DNA from 2 places in the Halobacillus sp. K22 genome. Region 2 is predicted to be linked to the other one. Evidence: a T-box and tRNA genes for the amino acid it is inferred to sense, from the RefSeq annotation. Region 2 holds a T-box; the other holds one or more tRNA genes.

Region 1 (8,610 bases), on a different contig from region 2:
CGTTCCACGAGCTTCACCCCCGAAGGGGATCCGCTCGCTTCCCGCGCTCGACTTGCATGTATTAGGCACGCCGCCAGCGTTCGTCCTGAGCCAGGATCAAACTCTCCATAAAAGTAGTTTGACTTGCTCATTTGCACACCGAATGTGCTTGTTTGAATTCCTTCAATAATGAAAGAATATCTTGACGTACTGGTTGGTTCGTTCAGTTTTCAAAGATCAAATTGAATATTGGTGGAGCCTAGCGGGATCGAACCGCTGACCTCCTGCGTGCAAAGCAGGCGCTCTCCCAGCTGAGCTAAGGCCCCAAGTTAGGAATGGTCGGGAAGACAGGATTCGAACCTGCGACCCCTTGGTCCCAAACCAAGTGCTCTACCAAGCTGAGCTACTTCCCGTATAATGGCGCGCCCGAGAGGAGTCGAACCCCTAACCTTCTGATCCGTAGTCAGACGCTCTATCCAATTGAGCTACGGGCGCTTATCAAAAAAGCGACATTCATTAATGTAACATGCATTTCGGTTTAACGCAAGAGTTTTTATGAAAAAACTTAGTGCGGCCGAGAGGACTTGAACCTCCACGGGGTTGCCCCCACTAGGCCCTCAACCTAGCGCGTCTGCCGATTCCGCCACGACCGCAAGTTGTAAAGACAATTCGCTGCTGATCATGGTGATTGGAAAATGCGGGTGGAGGGACTTGAACCCCCACGCCGTGAAGCACTAGATCCTAAATCTAGCGTGTCTGCCAATTCCACCACACCCGCGTTAATAAATGGTGAGCCATGAAGGATTCGAACCTTCGACCCTCTGATTAAAAGTCAGATGCTCTACCAACTGAGCTAATGGCTCGTAATGTAAGATCTCTCAATCTATTTTCTAATGAAAAAATTAAGGACCTTTCTTCAAAAGCACAAGGACTATCATATAACGTCCAGTGTGTTTTGTCAACTCATTTTTCAAAAGAAAATGGCTGGGCCAGCTGGATTCGAACCAGCGCATGACGGTACCAAAAACCGTTGCCTTACCGCTTGGCTATGGCCCAAACATAAAAGTGGCGGTCCGGACGGGACTCGAACCCGCGACCTCCTGCGTGACAGGCAGGCATTCTAACCAACTGAACTACCGGACCTATGTATATATAAGTGACCCGTACGGGATTCGAACCCGTGTTACCGCCGTGAAAGGGCGGTGTCTTAACCACTTGACCAACGGGCCATCACAAAATAAGTAATGGCGGAGAAGGAGGGATTTGAACCCTCGCGCCGCTTGCGCGACCTACACCCTTAGCAGGGGCGCCTCTTCAGCCACTTGAGTACTTCTCCGTAATGGCTCCAACGGTAGGATTCGAACCTACGACCGATCGGTTAACAGCCGATTGCTCTACCACTGAGCTACGTTGGAATAATGAAAAATCATCAACTCGCTTGCTTGTCCTAAAAACAACTTCGTTATCAGCGACGTTTTATATAATATAATATTCAGCTGATAATGTCAAACCCTTTTCCACAAAAAATTATTTCTTTTAAATGCTTCTGGGGTTGTTTTGTTAAGGCTTATTTAATTTAACATGCACTTAATAATCCGTCAATGGATTTTTCATTTCTTTTTGAGTTTTCCACTGCACTTCCCGCAGCCATATCTTTTAGTATTTACTCTTCTCTTTCTCGTGTATTCCTCACCGCATGAAGTACACATATAATAATGTAATTCTGGCTTCTTCTTTTGGGATGGTAAAGCCTTACAGAACCGCGGAGAGTTTGTGTGTTTCAGAAGTTCTTTAAACTCACGGTCTCCGTGCTTGTATCCTTTACCTTCGATATGCAAATGATAATGACAGAGCTCATGTTTAATGATTCCCTCAAATTCTTCTAACCCCAGCTCTTCGAGATACTTAGGATTTAGTTCAATTACTCTTTTGGAAGGAATATACCGCCCTCCTGTCGTTCGAAGCCTTGAATTAAATTCGACCTGGTCCACGTAAGGCTTTTGAAAATAGGCAAGTGATATTTCTTGTGTCCATTGTTGTAATTGTGCGTTTGTCAGAGTCATAAAGGAACACCTTTCCGGTTTTTAGCATACTTTATCATAAGTCTAAAAAAAGATGAATACAAAGGAGTAGATGTTCATGCCTGCTTGGCTTAAAAATCAGATGGCGAGAGCTTTTGCCAATAAAGATAAGTATCAAATCAAAATGTTAAACCAGTGCTGGTATTATTATCAACATCTTTATAAATAAAAGAATACCCAGAAGGAAAATCTCCTCCCAGGTATTTATACTCTATGATTGAGGCAGCATTGTAAGAGCAATCCGTTGTTTTTGGGTATCCACTTGCTCTACCCAGACCGTTACAACGTCTCCCACAGAAACGACGTCCATCGGGTGTTTTACAAACTTATTCGAAAGCTTTGAAATATGGACAAGCCCGTCCTGTTTTACTCCGATATCTACGAAAGCTCCAAAATCCACTACGTTTCTAATCGTTCCCTCAAGCTCCATACCTTGTTCAAGATCTTCCATAGAGAGTACATTCGTTTTAAGCAGTGGTTTTGGCAAGTCATCCCTTGGGTCACGCCCAGGCTGAACGAGTGATTTCCTTATGTCTTCAAAGGTCATCATACCTACATCAAGTTCATCGGCAGTTTGGTTTGCATCCATTGTTTTCAGCTTTTCTGCAATCTCCGAGCTGCCTAGATCTTCAACAGTCGCACCGACCATTTTTAAGAGTGAGCGGGCTGAACGGTAGCTTTCCGGGTGAATTGGCGTACGATCCAACGGTTCTTTTCCGTCCAGAATTCGTAAAAATCCAATACTCTGTTCATACGTTTTGGCACCAAGTCTCGGAATATCCTTAAGCTCCGAGCGTTTCGAAAACTTCCCGATTTCTTCTCGCTTCTTCACTACATTATTGGCTACGGCTTTACTAAGCCCTGATACGTATTGCAATAAAGAGGAAGAAGCTGTATTAACATTCACTCCTACCTGGTTAACTACGGTTTCTACAACAAAAGTCAACGATTCGTTCAATTTTTTCTGAGTGACATCATGTTGGTACTGACCGACTCCAATTGATTTCGGATCAATTTTCACTAGTTCTGCCAATGGATCCTGAACTCTTCGTGCTATAGAAACTGCACTTCTTTCCTCGACCTGCAGATCAGGAAACTCTTCACGTGCTAATTTAGATGCTGAATACACACTGGCCCCCGCCTCGTTCACGATCATATAAGAAGCTTCAAGGTTATGTTTTTGGATCATATCCGCAATGAATTGTTCCGTTTCTCTGGAAGCCGTGCCATTACCAATCGCCATGAGCTCAATTGGGTATTTCTTCATAAACGATAATACTTTCTTCTCTGCCCCGGCTGTATCATTTTTAGGGGCTGTTGGGTAAATAACTGCAATATCAAGCACCTTACCAGTCTCATCAATAACGGCAAGTTTGCATCCGGTACGATAGGCCGGATCCACACCTAATACAACTTTCCCTTTAAGTGGGGGCTGCAGCAATAAACTTCTTAAGTTACTGGAAAACACTTCAATCGCCTGCTCTTCGGCGCTTTCAGACAGCGAACTCCTGATTTCTCTTTCAATAGAGGGCTGAATCAACCGCTTATAACTATCCTGAATGGCTTCCGTTAATATTTCTCGAAGTTTACCTGAAGTAGAATTCTTGATCACATTTCTCTCTATGTAACCAACAATAGATTCATCGGGAGGCTGTACCCCTACTTTCAGCACGCCCTCCTTTTCACCACGGTTTAAAGCTAAAATACGGTGAGAAACTATCGACCGTACCGGTTCCTGATATTCATAGTACATTTCGAATATATTTTTTTCATCTTTATCTGAGTTTTTATCAGAAGATTGTATCGTACCTTTTTGAAAGGTCTGTTTCCTTATTTGCTCCCGGTAGACTGGATCATCCGAAATCCATTCAGCAATAATATCATTTACACCAGCCTCTACCTCTTCTTCACTTTCAACTTCGTGTTCCTCCGAAAAGTAGGATTGCGCTTCTTTAGAGAAATCCAGATCCTCCTGCTCCCATACTCGAAGCGCCAGAGGCTCCAGACCTTTTTCCTTTGCAATCGTGGCTCTTGTTCTTCGCTTCTGCTTATAAGGGCGATAAAGGTCTTCAACTTTCTGGAGCTGAGCAGCCTGCTCGATATCTTTACGCAGTTCCTCGGTTAATTTGCCCTGCTCGTCGATTAACCGAATGACTTCTTCTTTCCTTTGTGTAAGGTTTTTCACATAACTCCATTGGTCTTCTATCGATTTAATTTGTACTTCATCTAGGCCGCCCGTCAGTTCTTTTCTATATCGGGCAATAAAAGGTACAGTATTCCCTTCATTCAGTAATTGTATAACTTGTTTGACTGATGATTCCTTGAGAGTGGTCTGTTTAGCCACCATGGTCATCAGCTCAGGGTTTTGCTCTATTTCGCTCAAAAAAAGTCCTCCTTCACAAACATCTACTCTGTATTGTATCAAATTCTTGGACGGGCCGTCAGAAGAACTTGAAAGCATGCTTCGCTTTTCAGGCTATTGAAAAAGGCCCTATTCTCATTTAATAAGAATAAGGCCTTTTATACGTACTCCATGGCAATTAAAGTAGTGTCATCTTCCCTCGCTTGTCCATAAAGTTCTTTATATTGCTCAGTAATATCGCTCACACTGTTTGTTGAAATATACTTTGATGTTAATCGGCGGTCGTTCACTCCATCTGAAAAAAGCAAAAAGATCATGCCTGCGCTGATCTCTCCTCTGGATACTCTTAATTTACGAGGAAATCCGGCCAGGTAACCAGCCAATGGAATGTTCCGATGTCTTCTGCCGTCTGGTTCAATAATAATGACTCCTATATTTCCAATAGAAGAGTATGAATATGTTTGAGCAGTAAAGTCTATTCTAAGTATGCCAAGAACGACTCCTCGCTTACCTACTAACACTTCATTACATTTACGAACCAGGGCTTCAATAGTTAAGTCTGTGTGTTCTTCAATGACATTCATAACGGCTTTAGATGATTCATGAGCCATTTCTCCGCTGCCCAATCCATCAGCTAAAGCACATATGAAAGCATTCTCAGTTTCTTTATAAAAGTAACTATCTCCGCAATAGTAGTTCCCTTTTTTCGCTTTTTGATAAATCGATAGACGGACATGCTTATACTGCTCTACCACTAGAAGGCCTCGACCGATTCAGCTTGTAAGGCTTCCCTTAGCTTGCGAAGAGCTCGTCTCTGAAGACGAGAAACGTGCATCTGGGAAATCCCCAGTTTTTCTCCTGTATCCTTTTGACTCATATTCTCAAAATACGTGCACTGCAGAATTTCCTGCTCCCGTTCACTTAGAATAGGAAGGACTTTCTCAAGGAGCATCTGCTGATCAATTTGAGAATACCCGTCTTCCTGGTTACCGATAAGATCAAGGATCGTTACCGTGCTTCCATCAGAATCCGCTTCAATTTTACGATCCACAGATAAAGCTTTATAGCTTTTACCCATTTCCATCGTTTCGAGGACATCCTCTTCTGATACTTCCAGATGATCCGCTATTTCAATAACGGACGGGGATCGCTGAAGGGTGTTGGTGAGTTCTTCGGCTGCTTTTTTAATTTTTGGTCCGAGTTCTTTAATCCGTCGTGGAACATGGACGCTCCACGTTTTATCACGGATAAATCGTTTAATTTCCCCGATAATCGTAGGGATGGCAAAGGATTCGAAGGACTTCCCAAAAGAAGGGTCATACCGGCGGATGGCGGCTAAAAGACCCAGCATTCCAACCTGGACCAGATCCTCATGGATGGTACTATTTTTTGAATACTTGCGTGCAATGGATTCAACAAGGTCTTTGTACACGAGTACAATTTTTTCCTGTACCGCTTCATCCGTAGGGTGCTCTTGTAAATGCTCTATCCATTCATATACTTCATCATTGTGATGTTGAGATCTGGTCGCCATTCTGACCCACCTCAGCTTCATGGAGATATTTTGTCATTAATACAATCACTCCATATTTACTATTAATTTCTACCTTATCCATAAGTGCATCAATCAAGAATAACCCGAAGCCACCTTCGCGCAGCTCTTCAATATTGTCATCTTGTTTGTAAGGACCAATATCCTGCTTAATATCCCCAAGGTTAAAGCTGCCACCGTGATCTGCAACCATTACTTCTAGACGATCATCATACACACCAAAACCGATGGTGATTTCTCCTTCACCCGTTTCATTATAGCCGTGCTTAACTGCGTTGGTAATCGCTTCAGAGATGGCTACTTTTAAATCTTCAATATCTTCGTAGGTAAAACCCATACGATTAGCAATGCCTGAGATACTCAGACGTACCACGCCGATGTATTCCGCTTTAGCAGGGACCTTTATTTCAACAAAATCAAATGGTTCCATTATTGCATTCCACCTTGTACTGTAGAATCTATATTCATGATCTCTGTAAGACCGGTGATTTTAAACAAACGGTATACACGCTCCTGCATTTGTACCAATTTCAAGTCAGTATTGTGCTCTTTTGTAGATTTCAAAGCGCTGATAAAGACACCAAGACCTGTAGAATCCATGTAATTCACATTCTGCAAATCAACTTCCACGGTCTGACCTTCTTCTTTCGTTAATGGCAATAGAGCATCTTTTAGCTTGGGCGCCGTGAATGCATCCACCTCTCCCGAAAGTACAACGTAAGCGATATTTTCTTTATTTGTAACATCTATCGTTAGGTTCATCTAAAAGTCCTCCTAATATTCCTGTAAATGTTCATCCAATGATGAATACCCGTTTCATTTTAAGACTAAACATTTCTCTTTAAGATGATCAGGGTAAAATCATCACGCAGGTGAAAATCCTGAAGACGCTCAAAGTGCTTATAAACGTTCTCTACGGTTTCCTGCGCCGGTAGATGGGAATAATGTTTAATAACATGAAGAATTTCTTCCTGCTCAATAAAACGGTCTCCCTGCCTGCATTCAGTTACTCCGTCTGTCAGAAGGATAATCATATCCCCTTTTTCCACTTTCTTCTGGTACTGAGTGTAGCTTGTTTCCGGTGATACTCCAAGAACAAGTCCAGGCACATCAATTTCTTCAAATTCATCGCGGTCGCTATAGTAATAAAAACCAGGCTCATGACCTGCAGAAGAATAAGAGAACGTGTGCGTATTAGAATTATAGAGTCCATAAAACATTGTAATGAACATACTCGCGTCCACATTACGTTCTACAACGCGGTTCAAACTGCCCAGAATCACACTTGGGTCCATACGCATTTCCGGATAGCTGTCCATCGAATATTTGATCATAGACATACACAGAGCTGCCGGTACACCTTTTCCAATAACATCCGCTACAGCTATTCCAAGAGATCCTTTTCCATCCTGCACAAAATGGTGGTAATCTCCGTTCATCTGCTTTGCCGGTACACTTAAAGCTCCGATGTCTACTTCCTCCAAATCTGGTTTAACAGTAGACAATAAGGTTTTTTGCATATTGGCGGCTACAGAAATTTCGGATTTTAATTCCAGTTGCTTTTCACGCAGCGATTGGTGCTCTTGATAAGCAAGTCCATAAGAAATCATAGTTTCTAACAAAAAATTCATCGATGCCTGAATGTAATCAGGCATTTCCGGGTATAGTTCCTGTAATGATTGAATATGAACATTAATAATTTCCTCAGGTGAAATATTCTGCTGCATGGATTGCTTACTGAACTGCTCTGCCTGATACAGAGCTTGTTCATCTTGGGTTTTGATATATTCCTGTAGAAGTTCTTTATAATTTTCAAGATCAAGTTTCAGTGTACTCATCGTCTGATCCTCCTTTAACGGAGCCATTTAATGACTGTAATTTCAGTCCCTTTTCCTTCTTCGGATGTAATATCGAAATCGTCCATGAGACGCTTCACACCCGGAAGGCCTGCACCGAGTCCGCCAGATGTAGAAAAGCCGTCTTCCATCACCTGACTGAGCTCTTTAATACCCGGACCGCTGTCTATGGCCAGAATCCTGATACCTTTTTGATTCATATCCTCAAGAGCCTCAAAGCAGACTTTACCTGTTCCAGCATACAAATAAATATTCCTTGCTAACTCTGATATAGCAGTGGCGATTCTTGCTTGATCGACTGTGCCGAAACCTATTTTTCTGGCAATATCCCGACCAAGTTGACGCGCCCCTACAATGTCCCACTCCTTTTTTATATTCACACAGGATTGGAAGTCCATGGCTACTCCTCCAGTTCCTGACGAAGTTTAATCAACCCTTGTTCTAAATCTAATGCAGTAGGGACATCCTGCAAGTGTATCCCTAAATCAATCAGAGTCATAGCCACAGCTGGCTGAATACCCGTGAGTACCACTTTGGCACCCATTAAATCGGACATCGTGACCACATCTCCAAGGACTTTTGCGATGAATGAATCAATGATATCAACGGAAGTCAAATCGATGACAACACCGGAAGCACCACTTTCATGAATTTTACTTAACAGATCCTCTTGAAATTGTATTGCTGTCTGATCATCCAGATCAATCTGAATGGAGATCAGTAAATAGTTGTGTAATTTTAATATAGGAATCCTCAATTTGTTCACTCCCTGTCTAGCGA
Region 2 (11,053 bases):
GAAATAACTCGCTTTCCTATGGGGAAACGCTGAGCTTCCTCGCTCGTTTCACTCCCTGCGGGATCTCACCTAGTTCCTTCTCCCATGGGAGTCTCGCTATTTCCCCACCAACCCAGCCACAGGAGAATAACGGACCCTTCCAGAAGAGAGAATCCTCGCCTTCTTAACTGGCCTTAAATGCTTCTATGACAGGCTATTCCAGATCTTTATAGCATGAAAATAGCCTCATATTCACATGCTCATTTTGTGGATCAAGAAGATATCTTAAGTGGTTTCGAGTTGCTGATTTGGCAAGGTCCTTCGGGGGACGATGTAGACTCCTGCGGGATGAACATGATCGGTGAGATCCCGCAGGGCTGTTAAGCCCGAGGAAGCTCAGCACATGCCCGCGGAAAGTGTTCAAGAGCGGAATCGCCCCGATAGACACGACACGCATAAGCAGGAAATTCAAAAGGGATGCGTTCTTTCGTCCCGTTGAAATTCCTGCTTATGACGCGAGTGTCTGGGCGATGCAGCTGGCCGAATCGTCCCCCGAAGGACCTTCCTCATAACCAATATCTCGAAACTGAGTCTTAAAGTAAAAGGCCCTTTAGCGTAATATGCTTTTTTTAAAATAAACACTAACGTTTAATATAGCCTATAAAAAGCCGCACCTGTAAGTTTGCTCGGTGCGGCCTGGCTTTATATTACTGAATGGTCTCTTTACCACCCATGTAGGGGCGAAGAACTTCAGGAATAACCACAGATCCATCTTCCTGCTGATAATTCTCAAGAATCGCAGCAACCGTACGTCCCAGGGCCAGCCCTGATCCATTTAAGGTATGCACGAATTCCGGCTTGCCTTTCTCTTCACGGCGGAAGCGGATGCCTGCGCGGCGAGCCTGGAAGTCTTCAAAATTAGAACAAGAACTGATCTCACGGTACGTTCCATAGCTTGGAATCCATACTTCAATATCGTATTTTTTAGCAGCTGTGAACCCAAGATCACCTGTACACATGCTCATCACACGGTATGGAAGTTTAAGCAGCTGCAGTACCTTTTCAGCATGGCCCGTTAATTCTTCTAACACCTGATAAGACTCTTCTGGTTTAGCCAGCTGAACGAGTTCAACTTTATTAAATTGGTGCTGGCGGATCAGACCTCTTGTATCCCGGCCCGCAGAACCCGCTTCTGAACGGAAATTGGTGCTGAAAGCTACAAACTTCTGCGGAAGATTCTCACTAGATAGAATCTCTTCACGGTGATAGTTCGTTACAGGAACTTCGGCCGTTGGCACTAAAAAATAGTCCCAGTCTTCAATCTTAAATGCATCCTCTTCGAATTTTGGAAGCTGTCCCGTCCCAGTCATAGAGGTACGATTCACAAGTTGAGGAGGGAGCATTTCCTGATAACCATGTTCGTCCGCATGTAAATCCATCATGAAATTTAATAGCGCACGCTCCAGGCGAGCCCCTAGTCCTTTATAGAAAACAAACCGGCTGCCTGTAACTTTCGCGGCACGTTCGAAGTCCAGAATATCAAGTTCCGTCGCTACATCCCAGTGAGCTTTGGCTTCAAAATTAAAGTCTGGCAGATCTCCCCATTTTTTAGCTTCCACATTATCCTCTTCATCTTCTCCAACGGGTACACTTTCATGCGGAATGTTAGGAATAGAAAGGAGAAGGGTTTCTAATCGTTCTTCCACCTCTTTTAGTTCACCATCCAGCTTCTTGACTCGGTCTCCCACTTCACGCATTTCTTTAATCTTGTCATCCGCGTCCTGCTTTTCCTTTTTCAGTTGAGATATTTCTTTAGAGACCTCATTACGGCGAGCTTTTAACTCTTCCGTCTCTTGAATAAGCTCTCGGCGTCTTTCATCCAAGTCTCCAAAGGCATCCAGTTCGGATAAGTCCTCACCGCGTTTATTCAATTTCTGCTTTACTTCTTCAAAATTCTGACGTAAGTACTTCATGTCCAGCATGTGGATATCCTCCTCATTTATTTAATAAATATAAAAAGCCCCCGTCCCTTATAAAATAAGGGACGAGAGCTTGTTTATGCTTCCCGCGATACCACCCAAGTTGAAGATTGAAAATCAATCTTCCGGCTTAACTCATAACGGTGAGCACCGGTTCGACTTACTGTTATTCAGTCGAACACTCAAGGATGGATTCACATACCTTTTTCATCAGTTCTCACCAGCCACTGACTCTCTTTAAGAAAAAGGACTATGCTACTAATTCCTATCATCGCGTTATCTATTAGCTATTGTGTCTAATAACACTAGCGGATATTCAATTATAATGCAAGTGATTTTTTAGACTCTTCCACCATTTTAACAAAATGAGCAGTCATTCGATGATCAGTAGTTAATTCTGGATGGAAGGAGCAAGCCAGGTAACCATCCTGCTGGGCGGCTACGATATGGCCGTTATACGTGGCTAATACTTTACCGGATTCACCCACGCCCTCAATATAAGGGGCACGAATAAATACAGCATTGTATCCTTCAGCCACGCCTTCGATATCGAGGTCCACCTCAAAGCTTTCTCGCTGCCTTCCGAATGCATTACGGCGCACCTTGATATCCATCAGTCCTAAATGCACGTCATACGATCCATCAATTTCTGATGCAAGCAGGATTAGCCCCGCACAAGTACCGAAAATCGGCTTCCCTCGTTTTCCGAACTCACGAAGAGGCTCGAGAAATCCGTACTTATCAATAAGTCGTCTGATGGTTGTACTTTCGCCGCCTGGAATGATGAGCCCGTCAACATTCTCAAGCTGTTCAACCTTTTTCACTACGACACTTTCTGCACCCGAAGCTTCGATGGAACGAACATGCTCACGAAAAGCTCCTTGAAGTCCTAATACACCGATTGTAGTCATGATGCATGTCTCCTTTAAATCTATCCTAAATCATTCAATAAGTCTGAATATAAAGCGAAAAATCAGTCAAGGATGGGACTCTTTGGCCCCTGGTCCGCCTGCAATTTATTATTGACTGCGGTCCTGCATACGCTGATCAGCCGCCAGAGTAGACATTTCCATGCCCTTCATAGCTGTTCCCAGTCCTCTGGAAAGTTCACCAATCAATTTATAGTCATCATAATGTGTGGTAGCTTCCACAATCGCACGAGCAAAGCGTTCCGGGTCATTGGATTTGAAAATACCTGAACCTACGAATACACCGTCTGCTCCAAGCTGCATCATTAATGCTGCATCTGAAGGTGTAGCAATTCCACCGGCTGCAAAGTTTACGACAGGAAGACGTCCTGCTTCACGGATTTCCATAAGAAGATCAAATGGCGCTCCATGATCTTTGGCATAAACCATCACTTCATCTTCAGATAAACCGCGAAGATGACGAATTTGGGATTGAACTTGTCTCATATGGCTGACTGCTTCTACAATGTTGCCTGTACCAGGTTCTCCTTTGGTACGAAGCATAGAAGCTCCTTCACGAATACGGCGTGTAGCTTCTCCCAGGTTACGGCAGCCACACACGAATGGGACGGTATAATCATCCTTTTTGATGTGATAAACCTCATCCGCCGGCGTAAGCACTTCACTTTCATCGATATAATCGACACCTAAAGCTTCTAGTACACGTGCTTCTGTAATGTGCCCGATACGAGCTTTTGCCATGACTGGAATTGACACAGCATTCATAACGTCTTCCACGATGCTTGGATCCGCCATTCGAGCGACGCCTCCGGCTGCACGAATATCAGCTGGTACACGTTCAAGAGCCATTACGGCTACAGCTCCCGCTTCTTCAGCTATTTTTGCCTGTTCAGCATTTACAACGTCCATAATGACGCCGCCTTTTTGCATTTCTGCCATTCCGCGTTTTACGCGATCTGTACCTGTTTGTGACATACTATATTCCTCCCTGAATGGACTGTATATTATCAATCATTTGCATGATGTGAATCTTATATTGCTTATTTTCTATTGTAACTCAAAAAAGTCTAAAATCCTACCAAATAAATTGGCATTAACTGTTAGAACCAACTTTTTACCATATCGACAGCACCTGTGAAAATATCACTAAAGAACTCACCGACTCCGCCTAACATCAGCATGAACCAACTAGATTTCTCAACCGCTTCCGTAGTCACCAGATCCACGGAGTTTGGGTCCTCGGATAATAGATTGTCATATGATTCTTCTCCATTGTAAACAAGAGAAGCGCTTCCTACTTTGGCACCTTTATCAATAGGGGCCACTAGTTTCCCGTCCTCATCCAATTGATCTTCCGAAAGGTTATACTCAATGGAGTATTGTCCATCTTCCCCGTTTTTAACCAGGGTTTGAAGGTCGGTGTTTGTCTCTACAGCTACCTGGTCTTCTTTACCTTTAGCTACTTCGATCTCGGATTCACCTTCCAGTTGATAGCCAGCTTTATATAAAGTCTGTGCCTGGAATTGCTGAAAACCATAATCAAATAATTTCGCGGTCTGCTGGAAACGTGATGCTCTTGAATCGGTCTTCATAACCACAGCGATAAATCGCTGACCATTTTGTTCAGCTGTGCCTGTAAATGTGTTTCCTGCGAGTTCTGTATAGCCTGTTTTTAAACCATCGACCCCTTCATAACCGAACTGTGAGAGTGCGCCGGGCATATTAGGCACCATCCAGTTCCAGTTTGTGATCGTCTGTCCATCAAACTCGGCTGTAGGCTGACTGGAATAATCTAAAGCTTCAGGGTAATCATTAATCAAGTGGTAGGCAAGAAGGGCAGCGGATCGTGCCGACAGCATGTTAGTAGCATCTGGGGCTGTTCCCTCCGGGTAATTATCTCCCAGGTGGGAATTATTCAAGCCAGTGGAATTTACGAATTCATAATCCGGAAGACCTAATTCCTTAGCCTTTTCATTCATCATTTTAACAAATTCAGCTTCTGTACCTGCGATCAATTCAGCCAGTGCAATGGTCGTGGCATTATCCGAATTGATAGCCATCGCTTTATACAGTTCTTCTACTTTGTAATCTTTATTCATTTTCAAGCCAACGCCGGAGAATTCAGCGTTTGCAGATATATCATAAGCGTATTGGCTGATCTGTGTAGTGGTGTCCCAGCTGATGCTGCCCTGCTGGATCGCTTCCATAACGAGGTACTCTGTCATCATTTTAGTCATACTAGCTGGAGGTAGAGTAAGGTCTGCCTCTTTCTCAAATAAAATCTTTCCAGAATCAGCATCTACTAGAATAGCAGATTTCGCTTCTACATTAACTGTAGCCGCGTATGTACTCCCTGGATTCATCAAGACTGCGGACATGCTTAAAATAAAGGCCATCATGACGGCCAGGGATGTTTTAAAAACTTGTTTCAACTTTCTCGACCTCCACCTACAAATTATGTATTATACCTTCGTTATTTTATCACATGGTTTAACAAAAGAATAGACAGGGAATAGTCCCTGTCTATAAATAATTATTCAGATCAAAGGGAGTAGTTCGGTGCTTCTTTAGTAATTTGAACATCGTGAGGGTGGCTTTCGCGCAAGCCAGCTCCGGTAATTCTCGTGAATTTAGCATCCGTACGCAGCGCCTGGATTGTTGGGGTTCCGCAATACCCCATTCCGGATCGCAAACCGCCCATCAGCTGATGAAGGGTATCTGCAAGAGGTCCTTTATACGGCATACGTCCTTCGATTCCCTCTGGTACCAGTTTTTTGGATTCCTGACCACTTTGGAAGTAACGATCTTTAGAACCGGATTCCATAGCCCCTACAGATCCCATTCCACGGTAAACTTTAAAACGGCGGCCCTGGAAGATTTCTGTTTCTCCCGGACTTTCTGACACGCCCGCCAGAAGACTTCCAAGCATTACTGCATGGGCCCCTGCCGCAAGAGATTTTACAATTTCACCTGAATATTTAATACCGCCATCGGCAATAACAGGTTTGTTATATTTCTCCGCTTCCATCGCACAGTCGTGAACCGCAGTAATTTGCGGAATGCCTACGCCCGCAACGACACGGGTTGTACAAATGGATCCAGGACCTATGCCTACTTTGATCACATCGGCGCCTGCTTCAATCAGTTCACGTGTTGCTTCTGCTGTGCCGACATTTCCGGCGATAATATTCACGGACGGATACTTGCTTCGAATACGCTTCACTTGGTCGATTACACCCTGGGAATGGCCGTGGGCCGTATCGATAACTAAAGCATCCACTCCCGCAGAAACAAGTTTATCAATCCTTGTCATAGCATCTGCTGTTACCCCGACGGCAGCGGCACAAAGAAGTCGCCCTTGTTCATCTTTCGCCGAAAGCGGAAATTCGATAACTTTTTCAATATCTTTAATAGTGATTAGACCTTTTAGAATGCCTTCGTTGTCCACTAATGGAAGTTTTTCAATTTTGTATTCCTGCAGAATCTTCCCAGCTTCCTCTAACGTAGTTCCCACAGGTGCCGTTACCAGATTTTCGCTTGTCATCACTTCACTGATGGCCATTGAATAGTTATCGATGAAACGCAGATCGCGGTTGGTAAGGATCCCCACCAGCTTCTGTTCTTCTTGATTATTCACAATTGGCACACCTGAGATTCTAAATTTACCCATCAGGTGCTCCGCATCAAAAACCTGATGTTCAGGGGTCAAAAAGAAAGGATTTGTGATAACTCCACTTTCGGAACGTTTTACACGATCGACCTGCTCAGCCTGCTCTTCGATCGACATATTTTTGTGAATGACACCGAGACCGCCTTGTCTTGCCATTCCGATTGCTAGTCCTGCTTCTGTGACTGTGTCCATTCCAGCACTGAGAACGGGCATATTCAGCTTTAAGGTAGGCGAAAGCTCTGTCGCTAATGAAACGTCACGAGGCAATACATCGGACTTGGCAGGCAGTAGAAGGACATCATCGAACGTTAAGCTTTCTTTCTCAAATTTATCTGCACGCATGCTTGATCTCTCCTTTTATTCAAATAGTTTGGGTAAAGGTGGGGAATAATAACCGATAACTATTTAAAATACTTTCTTATTGTTATTTACAATACGACAATGACTGTGCTTTTTCAACCATAAAAAAATCCCATAAATCCCCTGTCGGGACTGCTTTACAGTCGCTTTAACTGTGTACGATATTATTTAAGCGCTTTCTGATTCGCTTGCAAAATGAGGTTGAACGTGATGAAAGGAGAAGCACCCCCCATGCTTAAAGAAGATACCATTCTAAATTATTTACAAGTTACCGCTCACACCAGACCGTTTTTACTGGCTTGTTATGAAAACACAAATAATCCCAAAGCTTCTCACCATGCTTATCAGAACGCTGAACGATTTATATATGGTTTGAATTTGGGAAGTGACTACTGGGCGTCTGCAAAGTCCACTCCCCTGAGTGTTCAGCCGCTCCTTTTCTATTATGGACTCAACCATTACTTAAAGAGCTGCCTTCTAACGGTAGATCCAGGTTATCCGGCTACAGCCAAGGTTTTAGCTCACGGATTGTCTACCAGAAAAAGAAAGAAGCAGCACTACCGATTTTTAGAAGATGATATTCGAGTCCAGCCCCATGGATTATTTCCTCATGCGGCGAACCACCTTTTTCAATTTACATCGTCAAAAGAAAAAATATCCATGGATGAATTATTACGTCCCTTAGAAGCTATGGCTCCCATTTATGCATTTAAAGATTTGGAAAGTACGCCGGCAGATGAACCCTGGCCGCCGCTGCTCGCTTACTTTGCCGTACTCTATAACTTAAGTATGTTAGTGCGATACGAGGGAGAATGGTGGGGAGAGATGCAGCAAATGAGGGACCGGGAAGACTATGTATTTATCATCGAATTTTTAAAAAGCGCAAGTGAACAGATTCCTATGTTAATCTCCGACTGGTTAAAAGACCAGCTGACATCTGTTCGTTGATATCAGCTGGTCTTTTATTACTCCAAAATCTCTTCTATATGTAGGTGCATATATTCTTTTAAGTGAAAAATTTCTCCATCTTCCTCTAAGCGAATCATAGGTCTTGTATGATGGGTATGGTCTACAAAGACAATCTCCGCCCGTTGGTTGCTGGACAGCCTTACCTTCGTACCTGTTGAATAATTGGTCATTTCTTTGACTAACACTTGAATGACAGTAGGATCATAACGCCCGAACTGTTCCTTAAGCACTTCTTCGAGGACTTTAAAAGGCGAATGCTTAGGGAGGTACACACGTTCTGAAGACATGGCATGGTACATATCACTAACCGCGATGAGCTGACTATATGGATGAATTTTAGCATGGTTAAGTCTAAGAGGATAACCCGTTCCGTCTAACCGCTCATGATGCTGTAAAATAGCAAGCTTGGCCGGGCGGCTCAACGCCTGAATGTTTTCCACCATGCGGTAAGAACGGGCCGGATGGAGTTTAATCTGTTCAAATTCCCGTTCAGTAAGTGGCCCATCTTTTTCTATGACACGTTGATCCACCTTGACCATTCCTGCATCACTGAGTAACCCTGCAAGTCCTACTTGAATCCACTCACCGTATTCATAGTCCATTTTATAAGCTAGATACCCTCCCATAACGCTCATCGCTACACTATGGTGATAAAGGTAATCCCAGCTTGTAGAATAGTTATGCAGCCTGAAAACCTCCCGCTTCTCCTGGGTAGCATTTTCTAATAAGGGAACCATTACTTCACGTATGGCTTTTATATCAATAGATGCTCCTGCCCGCCAATCCGAAAACCATTTCTTATAGAATTGAACTGCCTGTAAATACTGGTCTTGAAAGGGAAGGTACTGGCTTGGGTCGGATGAACCTGACAGCTGTGTTTTGCTCGGCTCATCATCTACAGATTCCTCCGGGATAAAAGGGGAACCGTCTGAAAGTTTGTTCGCAACTTCAACCGATTCAATTAGAAATTTCTTTAATACCTAAAATTTCTTAAAAAAAAGCCACCTGCCGTAAATTCGACAGGCGGCTTGGCATTTCCCAGCAAACGAGGGTTATTCTTCAGGTGTATCCTCCGCTTCTGGAGTTTCCTCTGACAATGTTTCTTTATCCTCGTTCTTTTCAAGTGCTTCTTCAATGATTTCTTCTTCTTCTTTTTCTGATTCCACTCGTGCTACCGTAGCTACTTCTTCCCCGTCTCCAAGACGGATCAACCGGACCCCCTGGGTGTTTCGTCCAGTTTCTGAAATGCTTTCGAGCGGCATCCGGATCAGCACACCACTTTCCGTGATGATCATTATATCTTCTTCACCATTTACCGCCTGGGTAGCGACAACATACCCATTTTTCTCGGTAAGGTTACACGTGATAATTCCTTTACCGCCCCGGTTGGTAAGACGGTAATCCGTTGCCGGTGTCCGTTTTCCATAGCCTTTACTTGTAACGGTTAGCACCTGCAGGTCGTCATCCAGAATTTCCATGGATACGACCCGGTCATCATCTCTAAGCGAGATTCCTTTGACACCTGCAGCTGTACGGCCCATCGCACGGATTTGCTCTTCATTAAACCGGATAAGGTAACCATTTCTGGTACCTATCATGATGTCTTTTTGTCCATCAGTCAGTTTCACAGAGATTAATTCATCATCTTCCCGCAATCCGAGTGCAATAAGACCGCCGCGGCGGATATTTGCAAACTGAGAAAGCGTCGTCCGTTTGGTGATCCCGTTTCGTGTTGTAAACAGGAGGTACCAGTCATCGACGAAGTCTTCAACGGTTATAACTGCGTTAATCCACTCGTCACGCTCAATATTCAGCATATTAATAATCGGAATCCCTTTAGCCGTACGGCTGAACTCCGGCACTTCATATCCTTTAGCTTTATATACTTTTCCTTTATTGGAGAAGAAAAGCAGCGTATTGTGCGTGGAGGTGGAAAGCAGATGCTCCACAAAGTCTTCTTCGTGTGTGCCCATTCCCTGTACACCACGTCCGCCTCTGCGCTGAGAACGGTACGTACTTGCAGGGAGGCGTTTTACGTAGCCTTGATGCGTCAAGGTTACAATGACTGTTTCTTCCGGTATCAAGTCTTCATCTTCAATGAAGTCACTGCCGCCAAGTACAATTTCAGTGCGGCGTTCATCATTAAAGCGTTCTTTTACATCCTCGAGTTCTTCTCTAATGATCTCAAGAACCTTTTCTTCGTCTGCAAGGATCGCTTTCAACTCAGCAATCAGCTTCATTAGATCTTGATATTCGCTTTCAATCTTCTCACGTTCTAAACCAGTCAGACGTTGAAGACGCATATCCAGGATAGCTTGAGCCTGGCGATCTGACAGCTCATAACGCTCCATTAAACCACTTTTAGCAATCTCAGTCGTTTGTGATTCACGAATAAGCGTAATTACTTCGTCCAGATGATCAAGAGCTATCCGCAGCCCTTCCAGGATATGAGCTCTAGCTTCAGCTTTACGAAGTTCATAAGCGGTACGACGCTTGATAACTTCTTTTTGGTGCTCCAGGTAGTATTCCAGGCACTGTTTCAGATTCAACACTTTCGGATGGCCGTTGACGAGTGCCAGCATATTAATACCAAACGTGGATTGAAGAGCTGTCATCTTGTAAAGGTTGTTCAACAGCACATTTGGATTAGCATCCCGCCGTAATTCGATTACGACACGAAGACCATTACGGTCAGACTCGTCCCTGAGATCCGTAATGCCCTCTATTTTCTTATCACGGGCAAGATCTGCTATTTTCTCGACCAGACGTGCTTTGTTCACCTGATAAGGAAGCTCTGTAACAATTAAGCGGGCTTTCCCATTCGCCTGTTCTTCGATTTCAACATTTGCACGGACTGTAATGGATCCTTTTCCTGTTTCGTAAGCTTTTCGAATTCCGCTTAGTCCAAGGATTTTTCCAGATGTTGGGAAGTCTGGACCGTAAATGTGGTTTTCCATCAATTCCTGAATGGTGATCTCTGGATCTTTACTTACTGCAAGTACACCATCAATCACTTCACCCAGCTGATGGGGAGGAATATTCGTAGCCATCCCTACCGCGATACCTGAACCACCGTTTACCAGTAAGTTCGGGAATTTGGCAGGTAAGACAAGAGGCTCCTTCTCCGTACCGTCATAGTTGTCATCATAATCGATCGTATCTTTATT

What was found. The T-box of region 2 lies ahead of serS (serine--tRNA ligase). A T-box ahead of a tRNA ligase gene usually reads a tRNA of that ligase, here a tRNA-Ser.
Region 1: it encodes a tRNA-Ser, which carries the amino acid that the T-box ahead of serS (serine--tRNA ligase) is inferred to sense. The anticodon was not compared.

Annotation. Positions count from the first base shown of each region.
Region 1 is NZ_JBQQCN010000010.1:13-8,622, forward strand. It holds partial or broken rRNA gene ACTWPM_RS09000 (16S ribosomal RNA) at 1-112, opposite strand, end outside; tRNA gene ACTWPM_RS09005 (tRNA-Ala) at 230-305, opposite strand; tRNA gene ACTWPM_RS09010 (tRNA-Pro) at 316-392, opposite strand; tRNA gene ACTWPM_RS09015 (tRNA-Arg) at 398-474, opposite strand; tRNA gene ACTWPM_RS09020 (tRNA-Leu) at 549-632, opposite strand; tRNA gene ACTWPM_RS09025 (tRNA-Leu) at 676-757, opposite strand; tRNA gene ACTWPM_RS09030 (tRNA-Lys) at 767-842, opposite strand; tRNA gene ACTWPM_RS09035 (tRNA-Gln) at 961-1,035, opposite strand; tRNA gene ACTWPM_RS09040 (tRNA-Asp) at 1,046-1,122, opposite strand; tRNA gene ACTWPM_RS09045 (tRNA-Glu) at 1,137-1,208, opposite strand; tRNA gene ACTWPM_RS09050 (tRNA-Ser) at 1,225-1,315, opposite strand; tRNA gene ACTWPM_RS09055 (tRNA-Asn) at 1,320-1,394, opposite strand; gene ACTWPM_RS09060 (SprT family protein) at 1,590-2,042, opposite strand; gene cmpA (cortex morphogenetic protein CmpA) at 2,119-2,229, shown strand; gene ACTWPM_RS09070 (Tex family protein) at 2,272-4,413, opposite strand; gene ACTWPM_RS09075 (SpoIIE family protein phosphatase) at 4,581-5,177, opposite strand; gene sigB (RNA polymerase sigma factor SigB) at 5,177-5,956, opposite strand; gene rsbW (anti-sigma B factor RsbW) at 5,928-6,404, opposite strand; gene ACTWPM_RS09090 (STAS domain-containing protein) at 6,404-6,736, opposite strand; gene ACTWPM_RS09095 (PP2C family protein-serine/threonine phosphatase) at 6,802-7,812, opposite strand; gene ACTWPM_RS09100 (anti-sigma regulatory factor) at 7,827-8,228, opposite strand; gene ACTWPM_RS09105 (STAS domain-containing protein) at 8,231-8,587, opposite strand; gene ACTWPM_RS09110 (RsbT co-antagonist protein RsbRA) at 8,593-8,610, opposite strand, start outside.
Region 2 is NZ_JBQQCN010000032.1:15,738-26,790, reverse strand. It holds gene serS (serine--tRNA ligase) at 687-1,961, opposite strand; T-box leader at 2,017-2,239, opposite strand; gene pdxT (pyridoxal 5'-phosphate synthase glutaminase subunit PdxT) at 2,279-2,869, opposite strand; gene pdxS (pyridoxal 5'-phosphate synthase lyase subunit PdxS) at 2,978-3,862, opposite strand; gene ACTWPM_RS18190 (serine hydrolase) at 3,988-5,319, opposite strand; gene guaB (IMP dehydrogenase) at 5,430-6,899, opposite strand; gene ACTWPM_RS18180 (YaaC family protein) at 7,149-7,865, shown strand; gene ACTWPM_RS18175 (HD-GYP domain-containing protein) at 7,883-8,623, opposite strand; gene gyrA (DNA gyrase subunit A) at 8,939-11,053, opposite strand, start outside.